Regions from separate parts of the Porphyromonas asaccharolytica DSM 20707 genome, predicted to be linked through region 1. Evidence: riboswitches for the same ligand, from Rfam matches in the RefSeq annotation. Region 1 holds a riboswitch; each other region holds the start of a gene.
What was found. A riboswitch is a leader RNA that binds a small molecule or an ion and turns the genes downstream of it on or off. The one in region 1 is predicted to bind cobalamin.
Positions count from the first base shown of each region.

Region 2: it holds a riboswitch for cobalamin, as region 1 does, so the genes downstream of both, PORAS_RS08085 (hypothetical protein) here and PORAS_RS00080 (sirohydrochlorin cobaltochelatase) in region 1, are expected to answer to the same signal.
Region 3: it holds a riboswitch for cobalamin, as region 1 does, so the genes downstream of both, PORAS_RS06985 (anaerobic ribonucleoside triphosphate reductase) here and PORAS_RS00080 (sirohydrochlorin cobaltochelatase) in region 1, are expected to answer to the same signal.

Region 1 is NC_015501.1:18,771-27,144, forward strand. It holds gene PORAS_RS00065 (PepSY domain-containing protein) at 1-831, opposite strand, end outside; gene PORAS_RS00070 (hypothetical protein) at 1,018-2,316, opposite strand; gene PORAS_RS00075 (TonB-dependent receptor plug domain-containing protein) at 2,355-4,514, opposite strand; gene PORAS_RS00080 (sirohydrochlorin cobaltochelatase) at 4,519-5,442, opposite strand; cobalamin riboswitch at 5,655-5,868, opposite strand; gene PORAS_RS00085 (cobyrinic acid a,c-diamide synthase CobB) at 5,988-7,289, opposite strand; gene cbiD (cobalt-precorrin-5B (C(1))-methyltransferase CbiD) at 7,300-8,374, opposite strand, start outside.
Region 2 is NC_015501.1:2,063,326-2,071,699, reverse strand. It holds gene bamG (BamG family beta-barrel-assembly machinery protein) at 1-633, opposite strand, end outside; gene PORAS_RS08100 (type III pantothenate kinase) at 689-1,471, opposite strand; gene PORAS_RS08095 (OmpA family protein) at 2,629-3,792, shown strand; gene PORAS_RS08090 (OmpA family protein) at 3,844-5,007, shown strand; cobalamin riboswitch at 5,884-6,096, shown strand; gene PORAS_RS08085 (hypothetical protein) at 6,283-7,389, shown strand; gene PORAS_RS08080 (DUF4465 domain-containing protein) at 7,415-8,374, shown strand, end outside.
Region 3 is NC_015501.1:1,801,047-1,809,420, reverse strand. It holds gene PORAS_RS07005 (IS3 family transposase) at 1-25, opposite strand, end outside; gene PORAS_RS07000 (helix-turn-helix domain-containing protein) at 12-401, opposite strand; gene PORAS_RS06995 (formate--tetrahydrofolate ligase) at 624-2,294, opposite strand; tRNA gene PORAS_RS06990 (tRNA-Thr) at 2,387-2,459, opposite strand; cobalamin riboswitch at 3,086-3,310, shown strand; gene PORAS_RS06985 (anaerobic ribonucleoside triphosphate reductase) at 3,365-5,764, shown strand; gene nrdG (anaerobic ribonucleoside-triphosphate reductase activating protein) at 5,794-6,267, shown strand; gene PORAS_RS09150 (S41 family peptidase) at 6,236-6,769, opposite strand; gene PORAS_RS06970 (hypothetical protein) at 6,800-7,993, opposite strand; tRNA gene PORAS_RS06965 (tRNA-Ser) at 8,242-8,328, shown strand.

The DNA.
Region 1 (8,374 bases):
CGATGGCAGATCGTAGAGCGACATCACCCCGCTGAGGGCGAAAAGCGTCAACGATAGTCCAAAGATGACACCACCGACGAGATGCCAGAGCAAAGTCTTCTGACGCTTGTAGGGACTGCGCAACCGCTTCGTCCGTCTCCACATACGGACGTAGAGACGTATCCCGAGGTATAGCCCCGTAAATGCAGCGATGACAGCGAGCGAGGCAAAGATCGAGATGACCCAGAGCCAAGCGGTGCGGTTTTGCCGTAGCCACCAGTAGTAAAACATATGGGGGATCGTACCACACGATGCCCCAATGCGCTCCGAACGAGTGCAGAGCTGTACCGCATCGCCCGTTTGACTAGAGAGATAAAGGTAAGTTCCCTCAGAATCGTCAAAGCGGTATCGGTAAAGGGGCAGATCCTTCTTGACCCTCGGGTAAGGCGTCCACGTGTCTATGTGTCGTATCGTATCAACCGCCACGATGGGCGCAGAGCTAAAGCGCGACGCATACTGCTCATACCAAGCCTCTGGCACCGAATCCGTAGCTGTCGTGAGGAGCGAGTCCGCATGCCACAGATACCCCCCCTCGCTCGTCTCCACACGCCACACCGGCTTGCCACAATGCGTAGTGAGTGCGAGTGCCGTCAGCTCTTCGCCAGGCTGGAGCTTAGCCAGTAGCGTAGCCTCCGACGGTAGAGCCACCGAGGCCGCGAGGGTGTCTTGCAGCGGTAAGTCCTTGTCCCCTAAGCGAGGAAAGGAGCAAAAGATCATCACCCCTCCAGAGATCAACCATAAGAGGAAGAGCGGAGCACAGACAGTGCCTAGTACTTTGTGAAGCCAGCGCATAGTTGTATGTAATAGGATTATAGGGTTGTCATTGTTTATAAGAGAGGTCTCCTAAGGTGTGAGGTCTCCCATAAGAAGCAACGGTGCGACCGCCAGCAAACGCAGCAGCCGCACCGTGTGGTGAGTCTCTCACGAAAGAGAGATCCGTATTAGTAGCTCAGCCACTAGTGTAGCCGTACTAGAAGTTTACTCTTTGACGACTGGCGTGATGCGATCTATCTCGAAGCCATCAGCTAGCGTAGCACCCTTGGTCACCTTGCGAGTATTGATATTGTACTGGTAGATGGTCGTGGGAGCTCCCTCCACATTGGCACCGATGCTGACCGTATTGCCATTACGAACGGCTAGCTGGCCATAGTTACCATTGCTAAAGGGTATATCCTTGATATGCTCGACCTGCTGCGTCTTGATGTTGCAGCGTAGCCAGTAGTAGATATAGCGGTTCGTCTTGCTGCTCCAGTCGGTATTGCCCTTCTCCTTGAAGTCTGGATCCTGCATATAGAGGAGCACCTCGTCATCATTGAGCGGGAAGACGGTGATGATCTTGCCACGAGGCTGTGCATAGCCGTCGAAGCTCTTGTCCGTCTCCATAGAGCCAGCGTTGACACGGAAGAGGAAGCTACGCTGCTTCGTACTGCTCTTCTTCTTAGCATTCTCGGGGATATTGCAAGTAGCAGCAGCAAAGTAGAAGTTGCCCTTAGAGTCGAAGAAAGTCTTCTGGCAGCGGGTCTCACCAAAAGAGGTAGAGCTCAGGTGCTCACAGCGTGTATCCTTGTCGATCTTCTTGACCTGCATCGTAGTAGCGTCGATGAATGCGATGTAGATCTCATTACGCTTGGGAGGTAGTGCCATGGAGGTCTTCTTAGACTTCTCCATATAGACGTGTGGGTAGATGAGCGTGTTGTCAGCCTTGCGGTAGCCAAGCAGACCACTGGAGTTAAAGATCTCACCCTCCTCAGGCTTAGGTAGGTCAAGCTTGCCCTCAGCAGTGATGACCATCTTATTGACATCGACCTTGACCCACGACATCTCCTGCTTGTCACCTACTGAGCTGACCATGACGAGTGTGTTGTCGTCTAGCCAAGCGTGTGAGAAGCGACGGTCGAGGATCTGTGGCATAGGGAACTCCTTGATTGTCTCAATGCCTGTGTTGGAGACGCGGAACTTGCCGAAGCGTCCCTCGCGAGAGACACTGTAGTAGTAGCCCTTGTGATACACTACATAGGGAGTCAGAGGAGACGCTGAGGTTTCTGCCCCTTCGCCCTTGATGCTGAAAACACCCTTGGTCAGGTCAGCGACACGTGCGATGATGTGCGGATCAGTGTTAGCGGTTGACTGACCTGTGGCTCCATCTATAGGCACCCATAGGTCATAGCCTACGGTCACCTCCTCCTGAGGGCTTGGTGCATCTGAGTCACACGCTGTAAACGAGAGTGTGACGAGGGTGGCCACGAGAGTCGCCACTAAGCGATAAGCTTTTGTCATAATAATCTTTGTTTGGATTGTTAGTATGAGTATGTTTTCTAGTTCAGGAATATGCGGAGCTTGCAGTAGAAGGCGCGTCCAGGCTTCTGTAGCATGTAGTTGTCATAGAGCGGACGGTCTAGCAAATTGCTGCTCTGCAGTGATATGGAGTAGCGATCGTGAGCAAAGCTCCAGGTGACCCCTGCTGAGAGGTCGTAGCTAGTCGGAATGATCGCTTTAGTGTTCTTGCGGCCGAAAGCTGCCCACGTGAGGTAGAACCAGTGGATATAGCCCAGTCCAGCGTTGAAGTGTATGGCACTTGCTTGAATGCCAAACGGCTTGCGCCAGTTAGCCCCTAGGAGTAGATTGCCATAGAGGAAGGGGTCGTTGGGTATCCGATAGCCGTAGGTCGGGTTCGGCTTACCGTAGATGTTGATGCGCGTGCGGTCACGCTCATCGGTGTAAGTGCCGTTGAGCGTGAGGTCCAGGAGGTTGGCGTAGTTGTACTTGACCTCCATCTCGCCTCCGATGACGAGTGACGAGCCGACATTATCGTACTGACTCTCGACATCACCCATGACCACACGGTGAATGTAGTTGGAGATGTCACGATAGAAGGCTGTCGCCTCGTAGTTGAGAAAGTGCAGGTCGCCCCATTGCGCCTGACCGTAGAGCGTTAAGTTCAGGTTGTAAGCCTGCTCGGGGTGGAGCTTGAAGTTAGGGTAGATGTTGGCGCCATTACCCATCAATTCGCGAGCTGTCGGCAGACGAGTGGCACGCTCGAAGGAACCTTTGATCGCTAGCTCGTTAGCGATGGTGTAGCGTAAGCCTAGACCATAGCCCATTTGGTTTTTCGTCTGCTGCGCAGGCACCTTGTCCGATCCTGTCAGCCAGTACATATCAGCCTGCTCGATGGCAACGTGATAGAGGTAGTCCTTGACAAAGACCGTTCCACGCAGACGTCCATTGAGAAGCGTCGTGCCATACGAAAGCCCCATAATGTGCCTTCCCATACGATCTCTCGAAGCCTCAAAATTAGGATCGTAAGTGTCGTACCGCTCATTGGCTATGGCGGTCATCTGATAGTTGAAATTAAGATGCCCGCCCTTGGGGAGCGTGTAGGCGAGGTTAGCCCGTGCCGTCCAGGTAGGACGCACCGTGTGGCGAATCATACGAGTGCGGCGCATCACCTCACTGTAGTGTGTCTCTACGAAGGTACCGTCCCAGCTATACTTGCGATAGGCGGTATCTGTGATTATGATATGGTTACGAGCGAAGGAAGCATCTATCGTAGCGGATAGCCCAGGGGTAAAGAGATTGCGCTTGGCATAATGCGCTGAAAAGCTCAAGTCGTCACGATCACGCATCGCCTCGCCGATGACTAGCGTCTGGCGAAAACCGGTCTGTATCTCACTCACGCTCTTTGTATAGCCCACCCCAAGCAGGGCGGCGTCTGCCCAAGGCTTTTTGGTCACGCCCAGTTGTAGTCGTCCCAAGAGCGACTTGTAGCCATCGTGAAAGCGTCGGAAGTCTCGCCGCTCGTACTCTTGCGTCTCAGCATTCCACACCTCCACACCACGCATGATGTAGTCATTTTTGGAGTACTGGTAGCGTAGCGTAGGACGTACCGTAAAGCCACTCCGCTGCTCTCTATACTGCCCCGTCAGATCTAAGGCATAGGTGTGAAAGGAGCCTCCCCGTAGCGAACAGTCCAGATAGCTCTCCCCGCGGCTGTTAGTCACGATGTTGACCGCTCCACCGAGGGCATCCATACCCAGCTCAGGGGGCACGACCCCCTTGTAGATTTCGACACGATCGATGAGGTTCACCGGCAGCGTAGCGAGCGAAGCCCCCTCGCCCATCGAGGAGAGCGGCACTCCATTGATAAAGTAGCGGACAGCATGCCCCGACATACCATTGATCGAAAGCTCATTGCTAGAGCCTACCCCACCAGACTCTCTGAGCCGTACCCCCGAACTCTGAGCGACCAACTCGTTGAGACTACCCATCGAGGCGATCAGAGGCTTGACATCTAGGCTGATAGCCGAGAGCGCCTGCTGCTGCATGATACGTCTATGCGTAGGCGCCACGACAATCACCTCGCCGAGGCTCTTGTAGTCTATCGTGTCACGACGGTGACTGAGCGTATCCCGCTGCGCAGTGAGCGGGAGCACACAGCTAGCTAGTAGCAGGAATAGGTAAAAGCAGCTACGTCTCATCGGCTTACTGAGCTATGGAGTCAGACTGGTGTAACTTTTCGCCCGTCTCCTCATAGATCGCTTTCTTGTCCATAATCGAGAGACGATGATGTGTCATGAAGAAGTCGACCTTCTTCACGATCATCTCCTGCACCTCAGGGAGCTCGCCCAGACCACGCACCACGCTCTCGACCTGATAGCCGAGAGCCTCTAGACGGGGTTGCCACTCTTGGAGCATATCCTCCTTGGCATGTTCACCTGCCACGATCATCAGTGGCTGTAGAGAGACTCGCTTAAGGCCTGTAGCACGCAGACGCTCTAGAGCCTCCTCGTAGTAAGGGTAGCCCTCCACACAGCCCACGATCACCTGATCATAGCCGTGATTTTGCAAGTAGTGATCCAGCATAGCGTACTGAGCTGTAGCACTATCGTAGGTGCCGTGCCCTACCCATAGGTAAGCCACCTCAGGATCCAGATGAGCCGTCATGATAGAAACCAAGTCCTTGTAGTCGCTTTCGTAGAAGAGTAAAGGGGTCACCAGCCGGATCTTCTTAAAGAGTTGCTGCAAGTGAGCCACCTCGTAGGAGAGCGACTCCATCTCTACGCCATCGACGATCGTCGTCGAGACCACCAGCAGATGAGTAAAGCCCTCTTGCGCTAACTCCTTAAGTGCTTCGCCAGGCGTGGGGATCTCTATACCCCGCGCTGCTAGACGCTTGCGCACGATACGAGAGCTATAGGCTTGACGAACCTCTAGATCAGGATGGGCGGCAGCTATGCGCTCATTGATCGCATCGAGGGTCACCCGACGGGTGTCGTCGTGCGTTGTGCCAAAGTGAACTACGAGGATAGCCCCTTTGTCATTCGGTCCCATAGCCGCAAAGAGCGAGTCAGTCTCAAAGATCTTATTGCCCGCTTGTAGCGACAGCCCGCCTAGTAGTGCAGTCATATATAATAGGAGTATACGGAGGTATCGTTGCGTCATACGGTTGTTGTTTTTATCCGCTAGGTCAGATCCAATCTAGAAGTCCATCAGCATAACTTGAGGCATAGTACAGCCGTAGCCCCACGCCCACAAGCGCAGTGCCTCCTGAGAGATATGCATCTGATCGATTGACATAGCACTAAGGTACACTTGCCACCGAGCGTACACAGTTATATACTAAGTTACGAGTAGTGGCAGGTCTCCTGACTTACCCCAGCCTAACACCGCCTTCCCACCTGACCTCCGTCAGACAGTGGCTTGTATTCATCTTGTGCTAGGCTCTGTGAAATAGGGGGATCACAGTAGCGGGCACTGTACCAGATTCTCACTGGACTTCCCTCTTGCATCGCTCTACCGACGAGCTGATGCACCACCACTCAAGGATGTTGTCCGCAAAGATACGAAAAGTTAAGAAGAGAGGAGGTAAAGGTTAGAAATTAGAGGTTAGAGGTTAGAGCCAGGCACTAGTAGTCCTAGTGGCTCTAGGGCCTCTAGCTAACGGCCAATAGCTACAGCAGTTGGGCTAAGAGCTCCTCGGTAAGGGCTAGATGCGTATAGGTGGCATAGCAGCGACCTGTATGCCACAGTGCGGTCGCCACGGGGTCGCCCCACGCATTGTATTGCTGTGCTGTCGAGGGTAGCGGATCGAGGATGCGGGAGTAATGAAACTCGTGTCCACGCACCGCCACGCCTGCTATCTCGAGCTGTCGGTAGCCAAGAGCTAGCCCGCGCTGCTGCATCGTGGCGGTCTGCTGTAGCGCCCCCACGAGCGGATAGGGGGTGCCTTTCTCATCGATGATCGCTTCGCAGAGGAGGAGCATACCTCCGCCCTCGGCAAGCATGGCACCGCCCTCACGGATGTAGTCACGGAGACTGTCCAGCATCGACTTATTGGCTGATAATTGCTCCAAGTGTAGCTCGGGGTAGCCACCCGGCAGATAGACAAAGTCACTCGGCAGTAGTGCTCTGTCAGAGAGTGGACTGAAGTAAGTTATCTCGCCCCACTGCTCTAGCTGGCGCACATTCTCTTGATAGAGAAAGGTGAAAGCGTCGTCACGAGCCACCGCTATGCGACGAGGAGCTGACGAAGAGTGCTTTTGCAGAGTGGGTGCTTCGTAAGACTGCTCCTTTCGCTCTGAGGAGATGGCTAGGAGTCGGTCAATGTCTAGATGTTGCTCTAAGAGGTCGGCCACCTGATCGGCATAGCGATCTATCTGCGCCAAGTCGTCAACGTCCAGCCCTAAGTAGCGACTGGGGATGGCGATGTCGTCAACACGAGGCAGCGACCCCAGCACTGGCACGCCCGCATCTGCGGCAGCCTGCGTGAGATAGGTCAAGTGACGCTCCGAGGAGACTTTGTTGAAGATGACTCCCGCTATCTTAACCCTTGGGTCAAAGTGCTGCAATCCGTAGAGTAGCGGAGCCACCGTGTAAGCCATCGAGCGCGGTGTCACGACGAGCACGACCGGTAGGTCTAGGAGCCGAGCAATGTCCGCCGCGGAACCTTTGTCCCGATCGTAACCATCAAAGAGTCCCATCACGCCCTCCACGATGACTGCCTGAGCATCCTGACTATAGTAGTGGTAGAGTGCCTGCACCCGCTCGGCTCCGTACATAAAGAGGTCCAGATTGACCGCCGGGCGACCCGTTGCCACGCTGTGTAGCTTAGGATCTACGTAGTCAGGGCCGCACTTGAAGGCTTGAGTGGCCAGTCCACGGCGTGTGTAAGCACGAAGAAGGCCCATGGTGAGCGTGCTTTTGCCACTCTCAGAGAGGGGCGCTGCGATGAGGAGGGAGGGAAGAGATGTCATAAGTGATTGACTAAAGTTGTGAGTCAGGGATAAGAAGTACCTCGAGCTGTGCTGAGGGAACGAGGGGTTTGCAGACTTGATAGCAATGATCGACAATGCTCTGGTAGAGCGGATGTGTGCCATCGGGGAAGATCTGCCATAGTTCGCGAGCTAGGGTCATCTCGCTGATCTGCTGCTCTTGCTCAGCGGTTGCACCACTAGCAGAGGCAAGGGCGGTGATGAAGGCTTTGTCCATCACCACCTTCTTGCTATGTGTGTCTAGTTCGCCAGCCGCCAGCTTGACCGCCTTGCCGATCATGATGCCTAGGGTGATCTGCGGGAAGCCCAGTTCATTGGCGAGGCTGAGCGTCTCCCCGATAAAGTTGCCATACTGAACGAAAGCATTGGCGGGCAGGTCGGGAAAGCGCCCCTTGAGGTACCGCTCGCTGCGTCCGCCTGAGTTGAGCACGAGATGCTTGCCGTAGACCGACTTGCTCACCTCCAGCTCACGACGTATCGACTCAACAAAGGCTTCGCTCGAATAGGGACGCACGACCCCTGTAGTGCCGAGGATAGAGATGCCGTCTAGGATGCCTAGCCGTGGATTGAAGGTGCTCTGAGCGAGCTTACGTCCCTTGGGGACGGAGATGGTTAGGTCGATGCCTACTTGGGATAGGTCGACCAAAGAGCCGAGTGCTTGACGCATCATCTGACGCGGTACAGGGTTGACGGCAGGCTCTCCGATGTCTAGTCCGATGCCGGGGAGCGTGACGCGCCCTACCCCTTCGCCTTGGAGGAAGGCAACCCCGCTGTGTGCCTGCGTAAGTGACAAGTCAGCAACGATCTCTGCGCCATCGGTTACGTCGGGATCGCTGCCAGCATCCTTGATAGCGACTGCCCGAGCACCTTGCTCTGTTAGCTCGGTTTGCTGGATCGGAAAGGGGATTCGCTCGCCCTGAGGGAGGGTCACGGTCACCTCGCTGTAAGACTCCTCGTTGAGTAGTGTGAGCAGAGCAGCTGTAGCAGCAGCCGTGGCAGTGGTGCCAGTCGTTAAGCCGATGCGCTGAGGGAAGAAGTCGCTCCCCAGTAGTCTCTCTATGGAGCGG
Region 2 (8,374 bases), 140 kb from region 1:
GAGGAACGTCGGGTTGAGACTCTCCTTAATGTCGTATGTGATGCGACGCTCATGTTGTAGATTACCAAAGAGATAGGAAGCGTTGACGCCGAGAGACCAGTAGGGTAAGACCTTCCACGCGAAGCCTAGATAAACCTCCTGTAGGTTGCCTTGCCCTTTGTAAGCGTGTGCAGCGTAGTGATCTTGCGTGTTAGGTACAGGCACTCGAGTGCCGTAGCGATAGCCGACGGTCGAGTAGGGGACGAGTCCAGCGCTGGCAGCGAAGTGCTTGCCAAGAGGTATCAGAGCCGTAGCGTAGTCAAAGTTACCCACCATACGTGCGTCTCTCTTTCCAGCCTCAGTGAGCATATTCATCCCCATAGAAAGTCCAAAGTCAAAGAGGAAGGTCATCGAGTCTACCGCCGTGTAGGAGGCTGGGTTGGCCGGATTGATGATCATATTGTCTCGTATAGCGGTAGTCAGTCCGCCCATACCTCTGAGGGCATGGGGTGTCTGCTTGTCTAGTCTGCCTAGGCCGAAACGACTGTAGGGAGACTCTGTAGTATTACTCTGAGCGGAGAGAGCGACTGGAATCAAGAAGGTAGTCGCTAGGAGCGCCAGTATGGTAGTGATGCGTGCTATGTGTCGAGACATATATGCTGTATTATAATAAGGGGTGGTATCTGTGACGATCTCAAGTCACGGATAGCTAACTGTCACAAGAACGCGCTACTTGATATTGTAGTATGTCACGTAGCCCTCGTTCGACTAAGTTTGACTCTACAAAGGTCGGATATTTTAGCCACTTGACAAAATCCGAAGCATATCCTCCCGTAATCCATATCTCTAGACTAGGGTAGTGCCGGCGTAGGGTCTCTATATAGGAGTCAATCTCGTGTACGATGCTTCGTGCCACACCGAGCCATATCGCTTGATCCGTCTGCTCTCCTAGCTCTTGCTGCCATAGGTCTAGATGTGTATGAATGCCAGACCATGGCACACGAGGTAGCCGAGCCGTGTAGTCGTGTAGTGCTTGTAGTCGTAGCTCAGGACCAGGCGAAATGTTGCCACCCATGTAGCGTCTCTCGGGTAGAAGCAGATCGTAGGTAATGGCAGTCCCTATGTCGATGATTAGAGCGGGAGCCGTGGTGAGCTGCGCTACCCCGACGACACTGGCTATGCGATCTACGCCTAGGCTCTGCCTGTCGTACTGTATCTCAGCTAGTGGTAGCGGCGTCTTTGCGTCAAGCGTGACAAAGAGCTGGCAGATGCTTTTGATAGCGTTAAGCCAAGAAGCTTCCCGCTCTCCCACAGAGCTGTAGATGGCGAAGAGGGGCTCTGCTGGTAGCTGGTGGGTATGTATCAACTTCAAAAGTTGGTCGCTAGTGGGCGGCTCGGGGTAGAGTCGTGTCGGGTAGAGCTGCTCGTCGGTCGCTAATGCGATCTTAAGGCGACTATTGCCCTGATCTATGAGAAGGTATGTGGGAGACATAGTGTCATATACTGCTGCTTGGCTCGCAAAGATACAGCTTTTAGAGATTAGAGGTTAGAGCCAGGGCTGACGCATTATATACAATGAGCTCGTTTACCTTTCTATTCCTCGTCTATCGTTGTGTGTAGCTCTTGAAAATCCGATTATGATGCGTCAGCCCTGTCTGGAAAAATCCAACGTCGGCTCGTTACAATAATTTAGACCCGACTACAAATCGATATGGTGCTGTGTCGAGGAAAACTGATTTCCACGTGGATATTTCGAAATATCTAGGTGGAGAATTTTTATTTTCCACGTGGGGAAGAAAAAATTCTTCGGAGGAATGAAATGAAACTTCGGAGGAAATGAATGACGCCCACGTGGAAAATAAAAAATATCCACGTGGAGATTTGAGATTTTCCACGTGGATATTCGAGAAAGGAGGGAATCGGATGAATTGCCTCGTAAAGATATGTAAATAGAGATTGGAGACTAGAGGTTAGAAATTAGGGGGCAGGGGTGACATATTATAGTGAGCTCATCTATGCCTCACTTGTCGCTAATGTGTAGCTCCTGACAGAGCGATTATAATGCGTCAGCCCTGAGGTTAGAGTTGTTTCTAGTGACACTAGCCGATCGTCAACAGCTAACCACTAATCACGGCACTATTCGGAAGATCCACATGGAAAATGTTTTATTCTTTCCTGACCATTCAGAAATGTCTTCATAGAGGTGCTCTTGTCTAGCAGCATAATGAGTACTCCAGAGCTGAGACCTCTATTGATTGATATGGTAAGAGTGTTTTTGTCTAGCATTCATAAGGTGTTAAGAGCGATCTCTACTAGAGTAAATAGATGCTCCTTCGCAGGGTCTCTTTTAGAGCATCTACCTGAGTTCCCTTGCATTTTGTTTCCCTATTTAGTAGCTCAGTTCGTTTAGGTCGTGGAGTCGATTTCTTGAGAAGAAATGTAAGATTAGAGACTATGCGATAGTGCCCGCCTAGAGTCCTTGAGGGATAAAAAAAACATCTATCCCGTTCGCCATTTGGTTAAGTCGATAAATAATACTACTTTTGCAGTGTATTACGTGCTCATATAGATAATCCTAGGGGTACGAGCGATACACTAACATACTATAAACTAATCAGAAACAAACCAGTAACAAGATAAAGTATAATTATGAAAGTAAAGCTCTTTCTGATCTCCCTCTTGTTGGGAGTAACGACTCTAACGCTGAGTGCTCAGGAGACTGTAGCACCTCAAGCTGGCACAAAGCCTGTCTACAAGACAACCTTTGAGCGTGGCACAGCAGCAGATCATTGGTTCCTTACACTACAAGGTGGTGTGGGAGCTCAGTTCGTAGGAAGTAATGAGGAGAAGCCCTTTGGGGATCGTCTTCAGATGTCTTACTCACTCTCTTTGGGTAAGTACCACACACCTTCCTTTGCTACACGTCTCAATCTAGTTGGAGCACAGGCTCACACCTACTATAAGGTAGGCAACGAAGTGAGGAACTACGAGACTAGCTTCGTAGGAGCTCACTACGACTTCATGTTTGACATCGTCAATCACTTCAGCCGTTACAACGCTAAGCGTGTCTTCCACATCATCCCATTTGCAGGTGTGGGTTATAACATGAAGTTTAACAAGGCATTTGAGGATCTTCATCACACTGCAGCTCTCGATGCTGGTCTACAGCTCCAGTTCCGTCTAGGTCGTCGTGCTGATCTAGTTGTAGAGGCTAAGGCTATCTATAACAACTTCAACTTTAACTACACCAATGATCCTAAGGAGAAGGTATGGAATCCTAATGCTTACAACGGTCTCTACGGAGCCCTCACCGGCGGTCTTAACTTCCGCATGGGTGGTGTCGAGTGGACAGAGGTGGTACCTATGGACTATGCTCTGATCAATGACCTAAACAGCCAGATCAGCTCACTCCGTGCAGAGAATGCAGAGCTCAGCAAGCGTCCTGTATCTTGCCCTGAGTGCCCAGAGCTAACTGCCCAGACTACTACGAAAGAGGTTATGTCTGACAAGACCATCCTCTTCAAGTTCGATAGCTCACGCATCGACAAGAACCAGATGATCACGCTCTACAACGTCAGCGAGTATGTCAAGGCAAACAATACGCCTATCCTAGTCATCGGCTATACCGACACAACTGGTGATGCTAACTACAACCTGGGTCTATCAGAGCGTCGTGCTAAGGCTGTCGCAAATGCCCTCATCAATGACTTCGGCGTATCTGCTGATATGATCACGACTCAGTGGGAGGGTGCTACGGACAAGCTATTTGACACCAAGTCTTGGAATCGCGTTGTCATCATACGCTCTAAGTAAGTCGCATAGCTCACTCAAATCATCAATCTACGAATTAAACACACTAGAAATATGAAAGCAAAAGTATTTATGCTATCACTCGTTGTCGCCCTAACAGCTTTCGTGGCTCAAGCTCAGGAGGCTCCTGAGGTCGACAACCGCCCCGCATATAAGACGGAGTTTGAGCAAGACCCTGCTGCTCATTGGTTTATTGAGCTACATGGAGGTGCTGCTATGCTACCTTTTGGCAACAAGGCTAATGGAGACGCTGAGTTTGTAGACCGCATCTCACCCGTTGTCAGTCTCTCTTTAGGACGCTGGCACTCACCATACTTTGCTACCCGCCTACGTGGCTATGCATGGAATGTATATAGCTTTGAGAAGCCAGCTAACGAGGTCGTTCGCTATCAGAACGTCTTCGGAGCAGCTTCACTAGAGTTTATGTTTGACGTAGTCAACTATTTCGCTCCATACAGAGAGAACCGTGTCTTCCACCTCGTTCCCTTCGTTGGTCTGGGTGCACACATGAAGTTCTACTCAGCTGATGATAAGAGCGGTGATAGAGTTGGTACAGAGAATGATCTTAGTGGTCTGTTCAATGGAGGTCTTGCGCTCAAGTTCCGTCTAGGCAAGCGCGTCGACCTCAACCTCGAGGGTCAGATGATGGTCTCTAAGAACAACTTCAAGGGTACTCTAACGGCTCATAATCCTGCAGACGTTACAGCTCTTGTATCAGCAGGTCTAACCTTTAAGCTCGGTCGTGTAGCCTTCCAGCCTATTACTCCTATGGACTACGAACTCGTTAATGACCTCAATGGTCAGATCAGCTCGCTACGTGCTCAGAATGCTGAGCTCAGTAAGCGTCCTGTATCTTGCCCTGAGTGCCCTGATGCTCTAGCTCCTGCAACGGCTGTAAACGTTATAGAGAACGTCGTAGCTTTCCGTATCGGCAGTGCTAAGATCGACAAGAACCAGATGATCAACGTATACAACTCTGCCGAGGCTGCAAAGGCAAACGGTGGTAAGATCTACATCGTCGGCTATGCTGATGAGCAGACTGGTACGCCAGAGATCAACATGTCACTCTCAGAGCGTCGTGCTGAGGCTGTTAAGAATGCCCTCATCAACAACTACGGAGTCAACCCTGACAATATCGTCATCGACTTCAAGGGTGACACTGTACAGCCATTTGCTACAAACGAGTGGAACCGCGTTGCTATCATCAGCATCAAGTAAGCGACAGCAACGATAGTTACTTCTTACATCGTCATGGCATAACTCTTTGCTAGATAAGGCTTGACATGTAGAGGTACAAAAATCTAAATATAAAGAGAGGTGGTGACCATGGTTGCCACCTCTCTTTATTTATACGTGTCCTCTTTAGTAAAGGAGGCACTTGATGAGCAGTGATCGTTGTATCAAAACGAGTTGTCGCCCTGCTTTCTAAGTTCATATGCAAGTAAAAAGCGAAGTTTTTTCTCGTTTCGCAAGCTCGGTCGACTGCTCGGCGGGGAACCGCTCGGCGGGGTGGGGGCTCCCACCGTAGGGGCGGACCTGTGTGTCCGCCCGTCCTCACCTGAGCGCAGTCTATTCTGCGGGCGGACACGTAGGTCCGCCCCTACACAAGCTACGTCAGCACGACAATTCCATTCATCAAACGCTGTAACCTCGATCTGTAGGGACGCACGGCTAGCATCTAGAGGGGGGCTGTCTTCGTTAAAAACCACAACGCAGACAAATCGTTACACGTCTCTAACTTCTAATCTCTAACTTCTAATCTCTGACTTCTAACCTCTAACCTCAGACTCGATAGTCACGTAGGGATTTGACATTTTCCACGTGGCTATTTTTTATTCTCCACGGAGGCGCGGATCATTCCCTCGGACATATCATTTGATTTCTCCGAAGTTTCATCTCGTCTCTACGTGGGGATTTTTTTTGTTGCTACGTGAAGGATGAAAAATTTCCACGTGAGTACGTCTCTTCTCTGGAATCGTCTCGACAGATATGAGCATCGGATTATCATGCGTAGCCCTGGGGAGCTGAAGCTTTGCTGAGTCTGTCGCTTTTCTGTACCTTTGTAAGAGATTGTGGTTAGTGGATAGGCATACCGCTCACTACACCTATGCGAGGTGTAGCGTATGTCACGCCACTCTAAGAGGGAATCAGGTGCAAGTCCTGAGCAAACCCGTTGCTGTAAAGCTCCCCACAGGCTAAGATGACATCTACCTAGATGAGACCACTGCCCTGCTAACGTTACTAGGGGTGGGAAGGAGACACCTTAGCGAGCTAAGCCAGAAGACCTTCCATGATCGTTGTACACATCAGCCTGCAACGTGGACTTTGCAGTACGATATGCTTCGAACTAGGGGCTTATACTTCCTCCCTATGCACTAGACGACTAGGATAGATGCTCCTAGTCGGTGGCTCGTTGAGCTACTGAGTTGTTGAGTCGTAGAGTCTACTATGCGGTACTGAGATAGTATCTTGAATCCCCTAGACTCTATTGATATGAGACATATCTACTTGCTTGTACTGCACACCCTCACCGGTTTACTCCTCCTAGGTGTGGCGACACTCTCTGCGCAGGAGAGTCGCATCACGGAGGTGCTCGCTTACCATCCAGCTCCAGGACAATTTATGGGTAGCGAGGCGATGGCGAGCCAAGATGTCACCACTTATGCTGATCTTCTTCGCAAAGCGCAGAAGCGCCTTGTCGAGGAGCACACCTTCCTCTCTCTCGGTGGGTGGGGTGGGTACATTGTCGTACGCATTCAGCCTGCATTGGTCAACCAGCCTGGTCAGGCGGACTTTGCCATACTGGGCAATGCTTTCATTGGCAATGCGGAGCCGGGGATCATCTATGTGAGCCAAGATGTCAATGGCAACGGACTAGCGGACGACCCGTGGTACCGCATCCGTGGCAGCGAGGACTATCGTAGCAACCTTGACTACACAATCACCTACTACAAGCCAAAAGATCCATACAACGACCCCATCGCCTGGAGCGACTCGGAGGGAGAGTCGGGACTCATACCGCGCAATAAGTACCACACGACCAATAGCTACTATCCGCTCTGGGAGGGTGATAAAGTGACCTTCATGGGGGTCCTCCTGCCGGACTGTATGAAGCTAGACTCCGCAAGTGGACAGTGGCAATCTGAGCCTTACGCTTATGGCTATGCAGACAATCACCCCAACGACTCCTCCGGTAGTCACATTGATATAGACAGTGCGGTCAATGCAGCGGGTGAGTTGGTACAGCTAGATCGTATCGACTTTCTCAAGGTGCAGACGGGTGTCCATCAGCAAAATGATGTGACGGGTGAAGTGTCGACCGAGTTCGCGGGTATCAGACCTCTCGCCAAGGGCTCCAGCATCGTTTCTCCTACGGCTACGCCAGCAGTACGTCTCTCTTATAGCGACAAGCAGCTACAGATCGAGAGTGAGGTGACTGGTACGCTATACCTATATAATATAGATGGGCAACTGATCCTAACGCATCCACTCTCTGTGGGTAGTGCGAAGGTCGCTTTGCCCGCTATGGGCGATTGCTATATCGTACTTTTACGCCTAGAGGGCGGAGCTACGACATCGCATCGTATATGCAGACAATAACAAACTATATATTCACTCAATTACTATGCAAAGAACAGTAACGACAACGCTCCTACTACTCTGCTGGTTACTCCTGCCACCGATCGTGTGGGGACAAGAGGACAACGAACTCTTGATGCCCACAGAGACTTGGAGCAGTAACGAGCATAAGGTGGGAGATACCCCGCTGATCCTCTACGATAGTGGAGGAGCCGACGGCAATGCTTTGGCAAGCAAGACGGGGAAGATCCTCTTCACGCCAGAGCAAGCTGGCAAATGTATCGAGATAGAGATACAGGAGCTTGCCTTAGACAATCAAGACGAGCTTTACATCCTCGAGGGTGCCGCACCTTTCTCTAATTGGTCCTCTCCTAACGAGAAATTAATTATCAGGAAGTTTACTAAGGAGGATAGACCGACGCTCCCCCTTAAGCTTCGCTCCAGTGACAAGTCTGGTAAGCTAACAATCGGTAGCAAGACGAAAGTTAATCCAGGTGCCGGCTTTAAGATCATCGTACGCACGGTCGATCAGCCTGCGATCCAGGTCGCCTCTGTCCTAGAGGACAAGAGTGCTAGCCACGACCCCTACATCGGCGAGCAGTCGCTCATCGTCTCTAACCTCAAGATAACAACCGAGGGACTAGCCAAGGCTCCCCAGCTGACGGCTCTGCACTACAAGCTCAGCGAGACAAAGCCGAGCGACATCACGGCAATATACCTCTACGAGGCAAACAGTCGTAAACCCAAACAGCTAGACGCTGACAAGCTACTCGGCAAGACGACAGAAGTCTCTGCCGAGGGTACGATCACACTCTCTAAGGAGTACACGCTCTCTGAGCCTAACTATGATCTAGTTTTGGTCGTTGACCTCAAGAGCGATGTGGAGGCTGGTAGCCGTATCGATGTTGCTACGACAAAGCTCACAACGACTCTGGGCGACCACGAGGTAACGCTCCAAGAGCCTAAGGCGCTCACCGTAGAGGATGCCTACGCACTCTCTAAGACT
Region 3 (8,374 bases), 400 kb from region 1:
CTTTGGCGGACTCAAGCTGTCTCACGGCTGCAAATCGGTCTTTTTTTTAGATCAATGTGGTAGCGATTCAAGACCACTTCGAGTAGTGTCTTGTTGACTAATGCCTTGCTCTCAGCCTGGAAGAGGGCTGCTTTGAGACGAGCGTTTTCACGCTTGAGTTCTGCGTACTCTGGATCTACGTCTTTGTTCTTGTTTGTCTTGCTCATAGTGCTACTGGTGCTTTGGTTGGGTAACTCTACATCAAAGGTACGCAACCAATTTCGAATGGTGCGTGTGGTAATGCCGTAGCGCTGGCTGGTGGTGGCAATGCTGTCACCGGTGGCTAGGAGGTCGTCAATGACTCTCCACTTGAAATCTAGGGGATATCCCTTTCGTCCTAGTTTACTTTTTTCTTGTTTCATAGTTGTTGGGGTTGGCTTCCCCAACTGTGTACTATTTCAGGAGAGGACAGAATAAAAAATAGCCACCGAGGAATTTTGTATTTCCTCCGTGGCTATCGAATTAGAGATTAGGAATTAGAGGTTAGAGACGCGTAGCAATCTGTAACTTTGATGCACCGAACGCACCGAACGTGCGTTTCTACAGCGGGTTACTCGTCACGTCAGATTCCCCGACTTGCTTTTTTAGCTCAGACCCTCGATGACGCCATCGACGATGTCCATGTGGACGGCTTGTGGCTCCTTGGGCAGTCCTGGCATACGCATGATGCTACCCATGATGACGACGATCATCTCGGCACCACTATTGAGGACGATATCCTCGACCTTCATATCGAAGTCTCGTACGTCGCCATAACCCTTAGGATCTGCTGAGAAGGAGTACTGCGTCTTGGCAATGCAGATGGGGTAGCGCTCCATGTTGAGCTCTTGGATACGAGCGAGCTTCTTCTCCGCTTTGCTACTATAGGTTACATTGGCAGCCCCATAGATGCGCTTGGCGATATGCTCGACCTTTGTCTTGACAGGCTCACTGAGCTCGTAAACGTGGTCGATAGGCTCTGAGGGGTGCTCCTCGATAGTCTTGACGACAAGCTCAGCCAGCTCAGTAGCGCCCTTGCCACCCTCACTGTAAGCATTGTTGATTGCAAAGCCGCAGCCTAGGACCTGCTCGCAGTGATTGCGTACGATCTCGATCTCCTCGTCGGTATCGGTAGCGTAGCGGTTGAAGGCAACGACCACCGTCTGCCCGAAGTTGTGCAGGTTATGCACGTGACGATCGAGATTGGCAAGACCCTTACGTACGCCCTCTATGTCCTTCTCGTAGATCTGCTTCTCGTGGACATCGCCGTGCATCTTGAGACCTGCGAGGGTAGCGACGATGACTGTCAGCTTAGGCGTGATACCAGCTACACGGCACTTGATGTCGAGGAACTTCTCCGCACCGAGGTCGGCACCGAAGCCGGCCTCCGTGATCGTGTAGTCGCAGCAAGACATAGCCATCTTCGTAGCGATGATCGAGTTACAGCCGTGAGCGATATTAGCGAAAGGTCCGCCATGGATGAAGGCGGGTGTCCCCTCAGTGGTCTGTACGAGGTTCGGCTTGATCGCATCCTTCAGGAGGATGGTGATAGCACCTCCGATGCCTAGATCCTTGACATGAAATGGCTCCTTAGTTTTAGTATAGCCGAGGAGGATATTGTCGATACGACGACGTAGATCCTCTAGGTCTGATGCGAGGCAGAGGATCGCCATGATCTCACTCGCGGGAGTGATGTCGAACCCGGTCTCCGTGGGGATGCCATTGCCTACGCCGCCTAGACCGGTGATGCAGTTACGCAGGGAGCGGTCGTTGACGTCTAGGACACGCTTCCAGAGCACCTCGGAGAGGCCCTCGCAGCTATTTCTATTCTGATAGATATAGTTGTCTAGAAGTGCGGTGATCATATTGTGCGCTGAGGTGATAGCGTGAAAGTCGCCGGTGAAGTGGAGGTTGATACTCTCCATCGGGAGTACCTGTGCGTAGCCACCACCGGCGGCACCACCCTTCATACCGAAGCAAGGTCCGAGAGAAGGCTCACGCAGAGCCACGGCGGCACTCTTGCCGATCTTGTTGAGACCGAGTGCGAGACCGATGGAGACGGTGGTCTTACCGACACCGGCCTTGGTTGGGGTGATAGCGGTCACGAGGATGAGGTTGCTCTGGGCTATCTTGTCTGGGTCCATCCGCTCGTGTGATATCTTGCCGATGTAGTGTCCGTAAGGCTCTAGCTCTTGATCTGTGATGTTGAGCTGGTGAGCGATCTCCTCAATGGGCTTGAGCTGGCACTCACGAGCTATCTGAATATCTGATTTCATTGCTGTACGATGTTAGTGTATAACGAAAAAAAGGCACCCCCTACAGGGTCGGGTAGACCACTATAGACGACACCCTTAGGAAGTGATATAAGAGCCGAAAGCCGGACTCGAACCGGCGACCTACTCATTACGAATGAGTTGCTCTACCAACTGAGCTATTTCGGCGTCTCATTGACGGTGCAAAAGTACAACAAACTTTTGATACTACAAAACTTTTGGCGAGATAGTGATCCCGAGCAACCAAAGTCAAAGCGAGACGAGTAACGATTTTGTAGGGACGCACGAGCCGTGTAACCCGCTGTAGGGACGCACGGCTCGTGCGTCCGTCCCCGTTAAAACCCTGACGCTGTAACGCTTTGACACAACGGACGTACGGTCTGTCCGTCCCCACAAAGGGTTACAGCGTCTGATGGCCGGATTTGTCGTGTTGATGTGGTTTGTGTATGGGCGGACCTGCGTGTCCGCCCATAGAGCAGACAGCGCTCCGACGAGGACGGGCGGACACATAGGTCCGCCCCTACAAATCGCTGCACGTATCATCGCTACGCGTCTTGATATTTGACAATTTGGTGTGCGAGACAATGCATCTAAAAAATCTAATTGGAGAACTTATCGGAGGTACTATTTATGCAAATGGCTAAACCTTAGCGTGTTGTGTATTTGTTTTGGATAACTTTTCGACAGTTATCGATTTCGAAGTTGTTTTATTTGGCTATTTCGTAGGAAAGCTGTAATATTGCACTTGTAACAAATGAGGGTGCTTTACGTCGTCTTCCTTTCGTTCATTTGCGATCTCATAATACTATAAGGGTGGACTAGTGCACATCGCCTAGTCGCTGGGAAACTGGTGCAAGTCCAGTACAGAACCCGCTGCTGTAATTCTCGCCATAGAGGAGGATCACATATCCACTGTCTTAACTAAGATGGGAAGGAGATCGCTCCAAGCAGGGCTACGCCACACACTGCATAGTCCCGACGAGATAAGTCAGAAGACCGACCCTAGTAGACGGAGATCGCACGAGAGAAGGAAGAAACGTGAGCGTCTTAACATTACTTTCGGGAATTGAAGTATGACAACAACTATCAAACAAATCATCAAGCGGGATGGGCTGCAAGAGCCATTTACCCCGTCGAAGATTGAGAACGCCGTTCTCAAAGCCTACATTGCCACAGGTCAGACTGAGTGTCTCCAAGAGGCGAAGATCGTTACCATGGGCGTCCTAGCACGCATCGAGCAGGAGGTCATCTCTGTCGAGGAGGTACAGGATCTCGTCGAGAGCGAGCTCATGAAGGTGCAGCCGGAGGTGGCTAAGCGCTACATACTCTATCGCGAGTGGCGCAACACGGAGCGCCAGAAGAAGAGCGAGCTCAAGCGCAACCTCGATGGCATCGTGACCATCGACAGTAATGATGTCAATCTGAGCAACGCCAATATGAGTAGTCACACGCCCGCTGGGCAGATGATGACCTTCGCCTCTGAGGTCTCTAAGGACTACACCTACCGCTACCTGCTCCCCACGCAGTACGCTGAGGCGCATCGTCGCGGGGATATACATATCCACGATCTCGATTACTACCCTACGAAGACGACCACTTGTATCCAGTACGACCTGGCGGATCTCTACGAGCGAGGCTTTCATACGAAAAATGGTAGCATACGCACGCCTCAGAGCATACAGAGCTATGCAACGCTGGCGACGATCGTCTTCCAGACAAACCAAAACGAGCAGCATGGCGGGCAGGCGATACCAGCCTTTGACTTCTTCATGGCACCGGGCGTTTACAAGACTTTTCTCAAGCATGTAGCCGACACGATCTGCTTATTCCTCCACTGCATAGGAGCTACCGATATTCCCTCGTCACGGGAAGTACGAGAGCTAGCTAAGCAGCATCTAGACTGCATCGTCCCGACTTCGACGGCTGTGACGAACTTGTGCCAAGCTCTGTCCCAGCGGGTTGATAAGGAGATTCCTCGTAAAGAGGTGGTCTACCTAATTAACCAAGCGATAGAGCGTACGCGTCGTGACACGCATCAAGCTATGGAGGGCTTCATACACAATCTCAACACGATGCACTCACGAGGAGGTAATCAGGTGGTCTTTAGCTCGATCAACTATGGTACCGATACCTCGGCCGAGGGGCGTATGGTGATCGAGGAGCTGATGAAAGCAACGACCGAGGGGCTAGGCGTAGGTGGCGAGGTACCAGTCTTCCCGATACAGATCTTTAAGGTCAAGGAGGGGGTCAACTACTCCGAGGCGGACTTCGATCGTGCGATGAAGGACTTCGACCGTGCCGTGGCTGGGGAGATGGAGTTTGAGACGCCAAACTTTGACCTTTTCCTGAAAGCTTGCGAGACGACGGCGAAGGCACTTTTCCCAAACTTTGTCTTCCTAGATACCCCCTTCAACCATAATGATGAGTGGAATGCGGAGGATCCGCTGCGCTACCGTCATGAGCTAGCCACGATGGGATGCCGTACGCGTGTCTTCGAGAATATCAATGGTCCTCGTACCTCGATAGGTCGTGGCAACCTATCCTTTACAACGATCAACCTACCTCGCCTAGCGATCGAGGCGATGCGCTATGCTAAGGAGCAGATGGGTACGAAGGAGGATCTAGGCAAGATGCGCAGTATAGCGATCAATAAGCTCTACACCTCGATACGTGAGATGGCTCGCCTCGTGGGCGAACAGCTACACACGCGCTACGAATTTCAGGCGACGGCCTTGGCACGTCAGTTCCCCTTTATGATGGGCAATGATGTCTGGAAGGGTGGGGGAGCTTTGCGTCCCAACGACCCCGTCGGTCACGTGATAGACAGCGGTACGCTCGGCATCGGCTTCATCGGGGGGCACAACGCTATGTGTGCGATCTATGGTGAGGGGCACGGCACCAACGAGGATGCTTGGCATACGCTCTACCACTGCATCGAGATCATGGGTGAGGTAGCACAGGAGTTTAAGGAGCGCTATCACCTTAACTACTCGGTACTAGCCACGCCAGCTGAGGGGCTCTCGGGTCGCTTCACACGCCTCGACCGTAAGCGCTACGGTATCATCGAGGGGGTCAACGATAGAGCGTACTATGTCAACTCCTTCCACATTGATGTCAAGGAGGAGATCCGCATTGCGGACAAGATACGCCTAGAGGCTCCCTTCCATGCGCTCACGCTAGGAGGGCATATCACTTATATAGAGCTCGATGGCGAGGCTAAGAAGAATGTCAAGGCGATTGCTAAGATCGTCAAGCTGATGCAGGACAACCACATTGGCTACGGCTCGATCAATCACCCGATAGATACTTGTCGTGAGTGTCACTACAAGGGCGTCATCTATGCTAAGTGCCCGATATGTGGTGGCGAAGACATACTACGTATGCGTCGCATCACGGGCTACCTGACGGGCGACCTCGCCTCGTGGAACTCTGCCAAGCGTGCTGAGGAGGCTGATCGCGTCAAGCATCACTAGCCACTCGCTTCTCGCCTCTATCCTCTCGAATGAACGTCCTCAAGGTCATACCCGAGACCATCCTTGATGGTGATGGGATACGCTGCTCGATCTACTTAGCGGGCTGCTCCCATCACTGCCCAGGGTGTCACAACCCTGAGAGTCACAATCCGCTCGTAGGTACGCCCCTGACGGAGGCGTACCTGCAGCAGATCATTGACGATATAAACAACAATCCCCTCCTCGACGGCATCACGCTGAGTGGAGGGGATCCGATGTTTAGTCCTGAGGAGCTGCTCACGCTCCTCAAGCGTCTCAAGAGCGACACGGGGTTAGAGATCTGGTGCTACACAGGCTACACGCTCGAGCAGATAGAGCAAGACCCCGCACGCGCCCCACTACTAGACTATATAGATGTGCTAGTCGACGGACGCTTCGTGCAGAGCCTGTACGACCCACAGCTTCCCTTCAGAGGTAGCTCTAATCAGCGCATCATAGCCCTGCACAAAGGGTCAGCTCAATAGCTTTTGATAGATATGGGTCTACATTGGCTGGAATAGTATTTGCATCGAGAAGAACTGGAACGTCGATCTTGACACCTCTCCCATTCATTGGGAAGTAGTTTGAGTCCAAAACCCCTAAGCCTGTCAAGAAAGTCGCGACCCCTCCTGGGAATTCGTATAGATGTACGTTTCCATTTGCTCCTGATGAAGGAGTCCCTACGGTGATGGCTTGGGGGGCCTTTTGTAGCATCATGCAGAGATACTCCGAGAAGCTCTCGGTCTGATTATCTACGAGTAGAATAACATTACCCTTATAATAGTGCTCACTGCCTAGATGCTGAGGCCCGGCCACATACTTAAACTCTCCTGGGCGCTGACTGTCAGGGTAGACTATGTACGAGAAGTTTTTTATTCGGGGGATAAAGCACTTAGACAATTCCCAAAAGGATGATGGGTAAGGATAGCATCTTAGGTCGAGAATAATGTATTGGGCGTCGCAAACTTGACGATAGAAGCTCTTCACATTGTCTTGCCTTGCTGATGCTAAGTGCCATTAAGCTACGGAGTCATTAAGCCACTGAGGCTTCATTTTACCCTCTTCCTCAAGCTTTAGAGAGTTGAAGTAATCCATATGTTCGCTTCTCTCCTTAACTTCCAAGGTGTCGTTGTTTCGTCGGATCTTCAGGACGAAGCTCTCTTTAGGAGTCGACAAAATTGCATTGTTGAGGAATTTATCTCGAGTTGAAGCGTTGCTCGCAGAGACAAAAAAAGCAAGACTATCACTGAGCTGTTTTATAGGAATGGAGTTTACAGAAAGAACTTCATCGCCCACTTTTACATTGGTGGGATAGTTAGCGGATCTCTTACTATACACAAACCATCTCCCCGATAGAGATCTCATCCTAAACCCAGCCCTCCGCTCTCCAAATAGAAGCGTATCCATGGCTGTCGAGTGAGACGCATGAGAGTCATTTAGTCTTGCGGTGATATAGCGGATTGCCTTGTGGTAATCAACAGTGCTCTCTGCATATAAAAACATAGGGATAGCCTGTTGCAAAGACAAGTCCCAAGGTTGCTCTAACAACTGCCTGTTTGGATAGAAATAATAGACAAAAGAGTAGAAGTCAAAGAGCCCGATAAGACGATTAAGAGGATTACGCCAATCAAGATCTCGATAAGAGTCTTTCCTCCTTATGGGACCATTACATTTGTTGTAAGTGGCAAAGCTCGCACGAGTCTTATCTATCTGAGTGTAAGCATGAACGAGCCGGTCGAGGAGCTTCTTGCTTTCTTGAGTCAGATCAGAAGACTTTTGTACCCACACCTCTTCGCATATAGTAAAAAGGCTGTCTCTCTTCGTCTCCGCTCCTATGCGTGCTAGTTCTCTCTGTAATGCTTTCTGGAGCTTGTCATTAAAACTCTTGATAGAGACATGCTCCTCAACCACCTCTTGCAATATGGGATAGAGCAGATCACATGCATATTGCTCTTTGTGGCATGTTGATTTGTACTCAATTAAGCCATATGCCTTTGCTATATAAAACAGCTCTCTTTCTCTTTCAGATACCGTGCTATCTGGCAAACAAACAGGATGATCCGTCAGCTTATAGTATGGATCTGAAGGGGAAATACTTGCTTCAAAAGAGTTCTCAAGAAGTCGGGCATAACGAACGATCCCATACCCTAAAAGGATGAGAACGAAGACAACAACCAACCAGAATAGATACTGAAACTTCAGTCTCTTCATGAGTAAAATAGCAAGAAGATTATGTGGAGAGAATGCGTATGACAAGCTCTATGCGCATTCTTATGTTCACCGCAAATGTACTTGTTTTTAAGGGAATATGACACGATGTAGATGCCACTCACTTCGAGGGGGGCAAGCCTTCGGCTAAGTCTTATCGTATGTCCCATTCTAGGGGGCGTCGAAGGTGCGTCGAACGATTTTGCCAAGTCAAATAAATGTAGTACCTTTGTGCCAGCAAAGCCCAAAAAGGAAGTGTGGGTGAGTGGCTGAAACCAACAGTTTGCTAAACTGTCGTACGGGTAACCGTACCGGGGGTTCGAATCCCCCCGCTTCCGCAAGAGGTCTTATTTAGAGTTTCAACAAGGTATTCAAATAAGGCTT